Regions from separate parts of the Nitratidesulfovibrio sp. genome, predicted to be linked through region 1. Evidence: predicted binding sites of a transcription regulator. Region 1 holds the regulator's gene; the other holds the start of a gene.
The links. The regulator sigma-54, encoded in region 1, starts transcription at its own class of promoters, with help from an activator protein. The targets are predictions, from matches to a motif close to CTGGCACGGNNNNTGCTT.

Region 2: a site for sigma-54 is predicted at 1,826-1,843, ahead of ABWO17_RS07015 (LeuA family protein). Genes of this name have one in related genera too.

Annotation. Positions count from the first base shown of each region.
Region 1 covers NZ_JBDXXH010000002.1:649,892-653,098, reverse strand. Annotated here, with positions in the region: gene lptB (LPS export ABC transporter ATP-binding protein) at 1-149, shown strand, start outside; gene rpoN (RNA polymerase factor sigma-54) at 523-1,956, shown strand; gene hpf (ribosome hibernation-promoting factor, HPF/YfiA family) at 2,078-2,632, shown strand; gene ABWO17_RS05855 (PTS sugar transporter subunit IIA) at 2,642-3,091, shown strand.
Region 2 covers NZ_JBDXXH010000003.1:269,354-272,560, reverse strand. Annotated here, with positions in the region: gene ABWO17_RS07030 (P-II family nitrogen regulator) at 1-79, opposite strand, end outside; gene ABWO17_RS07025 (P-II family nitrogen regulator) at 76-426, opposite strand; gene nifH (nitrogenase iron protein) at 484-1,314, opposite strand; gene ABWO17_RS07015 (LeuA family protein) at 1,962-3,207, shown strand, end outside.

The sequences.
Region 1 (3,207 bases):
CCGACCACAACGTGCGGGAAACCCTGCACATTTGCGACAGGGCCTATCTGGTGCACCAGGGCGAGGTGATACTGGAAGGCACCCCAGCTCATATCGTGGACAATCCGCGCGCGCGGGATGTGTATCTGGGCGAAGGCTTTTCGCTGTAACGACTGCCGGTTTCACGTCCTGCCAGGCAAATGCGCAAGGGGCCACCCCTTCCATGTTCACGGCGCCTTCCGCATTTGCGGGGGCGCCGTGTCCGTTGGAGGCAGCGCCTTCGACAGGCGATTGCGGACAGGGGGCGCAAGGGGCCGCCGATGGTTTGCGACGTGTTGGCGACAGCGGTTGCATACTTCTTGCTTCTATGGCATGGTTTCCCTAACCTCTTGGGGAAGGGAACACATTTCCACAGTGGGCCGTTTCTTGCTTGCCGTCGCGCACCTCGTCGCGTCGTCATCTCGTTCGGCCTCAACGCAAGGTTACAGGATCCCGGCGCAGGGCCATACGGTCTCGACGCAGGGTCATAGGGGTTGCCCACGCATGGCATTGGAACTCAGGCAACAGCTCAAGCTCACCCAGCAGCTGGTGATGACGCCGCAACTGCAACAGGCCATCCGGCTGTTGCAGCTTTCGCGACTGGAGCTTGTCGAGACGGTGCAGCAGGAGATGCTGGAAAACCCGTTTCTGGAGGAAGCCCAGGACGAGGCGCCCCAGGTCGAGGTGCCCGACCCGCGCGAAGCCGCCACCGCAGCTGCCGACGTTGCCTACGACCGCGAAATCGCACGCGATGCCGACTGGGAAGATTACCTGGGCGACTTTGCCAGCACCAGCCGCCAGTCCACGGTGCGCGAATCGGAAATGCCCGAGGAGATGACCTCGTTCGAGGCCCGCTACGCCGCCAAGCCCTCGCTTGAAGGGCACCTGATGTGGCAGTTGCGCCTGTCCTCGCTTACCGAGCGCCAGAAGGACATCGGCGAGGTGATCATCGGCAACATCGCTTCCTCGGGCTACCTGCATGCCACGGTGGACGACATCGCCGAAATGGCGGGCGTGGCCCCAGCCGAGGTGGAGCCCGTGCTGCATGCCGTGCAGCGCTTCGACCCCGTGGGAGTGTCCGCGCGCACGGCGCAGGAATGCCTGCTGGTGCAGATCGAGATGCTGGGCTACACGCGCGACAGGGTGCTTGTGGAACTGGTGCGCGACCACCTGGAAGATCTGGAAAAGCGCCGCTACAAGCCGCTCTTGCGCAAGTTCCGCCTGACCATGGAGGACCTGAAGGAGTACCTGGACCTCATCCAGACCCTGGACCCCATGCCCGGCGCCAGCTACGGCGGCGGCGACCCCCAGTTCGTCAGCCCCGACGTGTACGTCTACAAGTACGACGACGATTTCATCATCATGCTCAACGAGGACGGCCTGCCGCACCTGCAACTGAGCACCATGTACGAGCGGTCCGCCGCAGCGGCCGCATCCGCGGGCGAACGCGAATATTTCCAGGAAAAGATGCGCTCTGCCTCGTGGCTCATCAAGAGCCTGTACCAGCGCCAACGCACGCTGTACAAGGTTGTGGAATCCATCGTGAAGTATCAGCGCGGCTTTTTCGAGGACGGGGTTTCGCGCCTGAAACCGCTCATCCTCAAGGATATCGCCGACGACATCGGCATGCACGAATCCACCGTCAGCCGCATCACCACCAGCAAGTACGTGGCCACACCGCACGGCATCATGGAGTTGAAGTTTTTCTTCAACAGCGCGCTGGATCTGGACGACGGCAGCCAGGTGGGTTCCGAAAGCGTCAAGGCCCTGATCAAGAAGCTGATCAGCGGCGAAGACCCGCACGACCCCCTGAGCGACGAGCGCATCGGCGAAATTTTGAAGGAACAGCTCAAAGTCAATATTGCCCGCCGGACCGTTGCGAAGTATCGTACTGCCATGGACATTCCCTCCTCTTCCAAGCGGAAGGAGCTGTTCTGACGGTCCGAGGCCCGCGCCAGACCATGCGCGTGGCGGCATCCGTCTTCTGCGGCGCACCCGGCAACCGCACCCAGCGTGCGTGCCGCGCGCCGCTTTCCCCCTCTCACCACAGGAGGAGCGTATGAACATCGCCTTCACCTTCAAGAATTTCGAACCCTCCGACCACCTGAAGAAGTACGCCCGCCGTCGTCTTGAAAAGCTTGGCCGGTTCGTCGGCAAATCCGCCCTGGAAATGCAGGTGAACCTTTCCGTCGACAAGTTCCGTCACAAGGCGGAAGTGCAGATGGCTGGCGACGGCTTTACCTTCTCCGCCGTCGAACAGTCCGAAGACATGTACGCCACCATCGACCTGGTGCTGGAAAAGCTGGAATCCCAGCTGCGCAAGCAGATGGAAAAGCTGAAGGACCGCCGCCGTTCCGTCCAGTCCGACAAGTTGGGCAAGCTGGGCAAGGGCATTGACGTGTTCACCTTCGGCACCGTGGGCGAAGGCGAGGAGCGAACCATCACCGGTACCGACCACTTCGCCCCCAAGCCCATGCACGTGGACGAGGCAGCCATGCAGCTTGACCAGGGCGACAACGAGTTCCTGGTGTTCCTGAACGCCGAAGTGGAACGCGTCAACATCATCTACCGGCGTCGCAACGGCGATTTCGGCCTTATCGATCCGGTCGTCTAGGCACCATACATGAGGCTTTCGGAGTATCTTCAAGATGATCTGATCCTGTCCGAGCTCTCCGCCAGCACCAAGAAAGAGGTGCTGGCGGAACTCGTGCAGGCCGTGGTGCGGCGGCATCCCGAAGTGGATGCCGCCGTTGCGCTGGGCGTGTTGCAGGACCGCGAGTCGCTGGGCACCACCGGCATCGGCGACGGGGTGGCCATACCCCACGGCAAGCTGGTGAACATCAACGACATCGTGGTGGCCGTGGGGCGCAGCGTGCCGGGCATCGACTTCGACGCGCTGGACATGAAACCCTGTCACCTCTTTTTCCTGGTACTGGCACCGGAACAGGTGGCGGGCATGCATTTGCGCATCCTGGCCCACATCTCCCGCCTGCTGAAGGATCCGCAGTTCCGCCGCGCCATGATCGACGCGCAGGACGGCGAGGCCTTCACGGCCCTCATGCGTACGACGTGACGCGCACCACCTGACGCGCGGCAGGTCCGGAGCGACGGAGCAGGGCGGGGCCACCGCCCCACTGCCTGACCGTACCGCGCACCTCCCACTCGCAGTTGTCGCGCACCCATCGCGCC
Region 2 (3,207 bases), on a different contig from region 1:
CGTTCACGCCCGCCTCGGTCAGCGCCTTCTTGGTCTGGTTCATCTTGTTCAGGCGCACTACGGCCATGATCTCCTTCATGCCGCGGCCTCCTCGACATCGGGTTCCTTCACGCCGGAGCTGATGGTGTAGACCTCTTCAACCGGGGTGACGAAGATCTTGCCGTCGCCGAAGGCGCCCTTGGCGCCCGTGCGGGCCGCTTCCATGATGGTGTCGATGACGAACTGCTTTTCGCTGGCCTTCACCACGCTGATCAGCAGGGTCTTCGGAATTTCGTCGTAGGTGATCTCGCCGATCTTGATGCCGCGCTGCTTGCCGCGCCCGGCCACAGACATCTTGGTCACGGCCGGGAAGCCTGCTGCCATGAGGGCGGCCAGCACGTCGTCGGATTTTTCGGGTCTCACGATGGCACGAACCATGATCATCATCGCCGTTCTCCTTCAGCTTGGGTGGCAGTCGTCTGTTGGGTTCTCATCAGGCCCGGACTAGGCTTCGAACAGGCCGTAATCCATCAGCAGCTTTTCCAGTTCCGCGATCTGGAGGGGCTTCGGCACCACGAACATCTTGTTTTCGTCGATGGCTTTCGCCAGATTGCGGTAGTGCTGGGCCTGACCGTGTTCGGGCGAGAACTCGATGACGGTCTGGCGGTGGATTTCGGCGCGCTGCACCTGGTTGTCGCGCGGGACGAAGTAGATCATCTGGGTGCCGATCTTGCGGGCCAGCTCCTCGATCATTTCCTTTTCGTTGTCCACGTTACGCGAGTTGCAGATAAGGCCGCCAAGGCGCACGGTGCCCGATTCGGCGTACTTCATGATGCCCTTGCAGATGTTGTTGGCCGCGTACATGGCCATCATCTCGCCGGAACACACGATGTAGATTTCCTCGGCCTTGCCGTCGCGGATGGGCATGGCGAAGCCGCCGCACACAACGTCGCCAAGCACGTCGTAGAACACGTAGTCCAGCTTCTGGTCTTCCTCGTAGGCGCCGAGGGATTCCAGCATGTTGATGGAGGTGATGATGCCGCGCCCCGCACAGCCCACGCCCGGTTCGGGACCGCCCGATTCCACGCAGAGGGTGGTGGAGTAGCCGGGCTTGCGGATATCATCGAGTTCCACGTCCTCGCCCTCGTCACGCAGGGTGTCGAGCACCGACTTCTGGGCCAGGCCGCCCAGCAGCAGACGGGTGGAGTCGGCCTTGGGGTCGCAGCCGACGACCATGACCTTGCGCCCCAGAGCTTCCGCGAGACCCGCGACGGTGTTCTGCGTGGTCGTGGACTTGCCGATGCCGCCCTTACCGTAGATGGCCACCTTTCTCATGATATCCTCCTGAAGATTCACGCCCGGCCTGGTGTTGGATTGGCCGGGGTGTGTTCGCCGTAACTGGCGTGCCCATGCAACGACACGCATAGGGCAAACCCCGTGCCAGTTCGCGAAATACAAATTAACACATTGAAATACCTGCATTTTACAGATCAAACGACTACTGCCGTACACGTCGTACGCTACACGTATGCAACTACCAATTTGTCGCATGCGACAAATCCGTTGCACCCGACATGTCCGGAACACGACGTGGGAAGTACGACAGGCAGGGTGGCGCGGCAAAACGGCAGGATTTGCGACGTGCGTGTACGGCGCGACGGGAAACACCGGCACGAAGGAATGCGTCGCCGTGTCAGCCATGCCGATCCGCAGGGGCACTAGGGGGTGCAGTGACATGCGGCCCGAACCCCCTATCGCCCAGCATGCGCACGGGGCCGACACACGGCGCGAGTAATCCGTGCCGTCTTGCGATGGGGTGCCCATTTGGCACTTACGACGCATGAATTTGGCACTGACGATGCATGCGATGATGCAACCGGTTCACGCGAGTCCGCCCCCCTCCTCCTCCACCGTCACCCGCGCGGTTCCAGCGCCAGTTCCTGTGAGGCCGGGGCGGCTCCGCCATTCTTCTCGGAGGCCGCATGCTGCTCGATACCACCTTGCGCGAAGGGGAACAGTCCTTCGGCACCTATCTGTCCATGACCGACCGCGAACGCATCCTGCGCGGCCTTGCCGCCGTGGGCGTGCCCGAGGCCGAGGTGGGCTGGGCCGGGCGCGACGACCTTGCGGACATGCTGGCCCTGGCGGCCCGCGTGGCCCCCGGCCTTGCCGCCGCCGCATGGTGCCGCTGCCGCCCCGAAGACCTGCGCGCCGCCGTGGCCTGCGGGGCGCGCCGGGTCTGCGTGGGGGTGCCCGTTTCCGATGCGCACCTGGCCCGGCGGCTGGGCCTTGGCAGGCCCGCCCTGCTCGACCAGCTGGCCGCCACGCTGGCCGAGGCGCGCATGCTGGGCATAGAGCACGTCACCGTGGGCATGGAAGATGCCTCGCGCGCGGACCGCTCCTTCGTGTTCGCCGTGGCGCGCCATGCCGCCGCGCACGGGGCGCACCGGGTGCGCCTGAGCGACACGGTGGGGCTGTACACCCCGCTGGAAGTGGCGGACATGGTGCGCGCGCTGCGCGCGGAACTGGAAGTCGCCCGGTTGGACGGCAGCGCCCCCCGCGCCCGCCGGGTGTCCATCGGCACCCACTTCCACAACGACTGCGGCATGGCCACGGCCAATGCCCTTACGGCCCTGGAGTGCGGGGCGGACTGCGCCGACGTTTCCGTACTGGGCCTTGGCGAACGGGCCGGGGTGGCCCGGCTGGAGGAACTGGCCGCCGCCCTGGTGGTGCGCGGCAGGGCCGCATTCGACCTTGCGCCCCTGCGGGGACTATGCGGTCACGTGGCCCAGGCCGCCTCGCTGTCCGTGCCGCGTCACTGGCCGGTTGCCGGGCGCGACATCTTTGCCGTGGAAAGCGGACTGCACGCCCACGGCGTACGGCGCGATCCCAGCCTGTTCGAACCCTTTCCGCCGGAACTGGTGGGCGGCAGCCGCCGGATGGGCGTAGGCCGCAAAAGCGGCGTCGCCGCCGTTGCCGCAGCACTGGCCGAACTTTCCATCCTGCCGCCGCCGGACCAACTGCCCGCCATCGTCGAGGCGGTGCGCGAACTTTCCGCCACCCTGCGCCGCCCGTTGACCCCGGCGGAACTTGGCGAACTGGCGGGCATTACCCGCAGCGAAAACGGTCCTTCCCCCGTACAGGCGGGCATCCGCCCCGATGGAGATGCCCTTGCTGTCCGGGACTCCGGCACACCTCTTTCCACCACGTCCCCGACCGCGAGCGCAG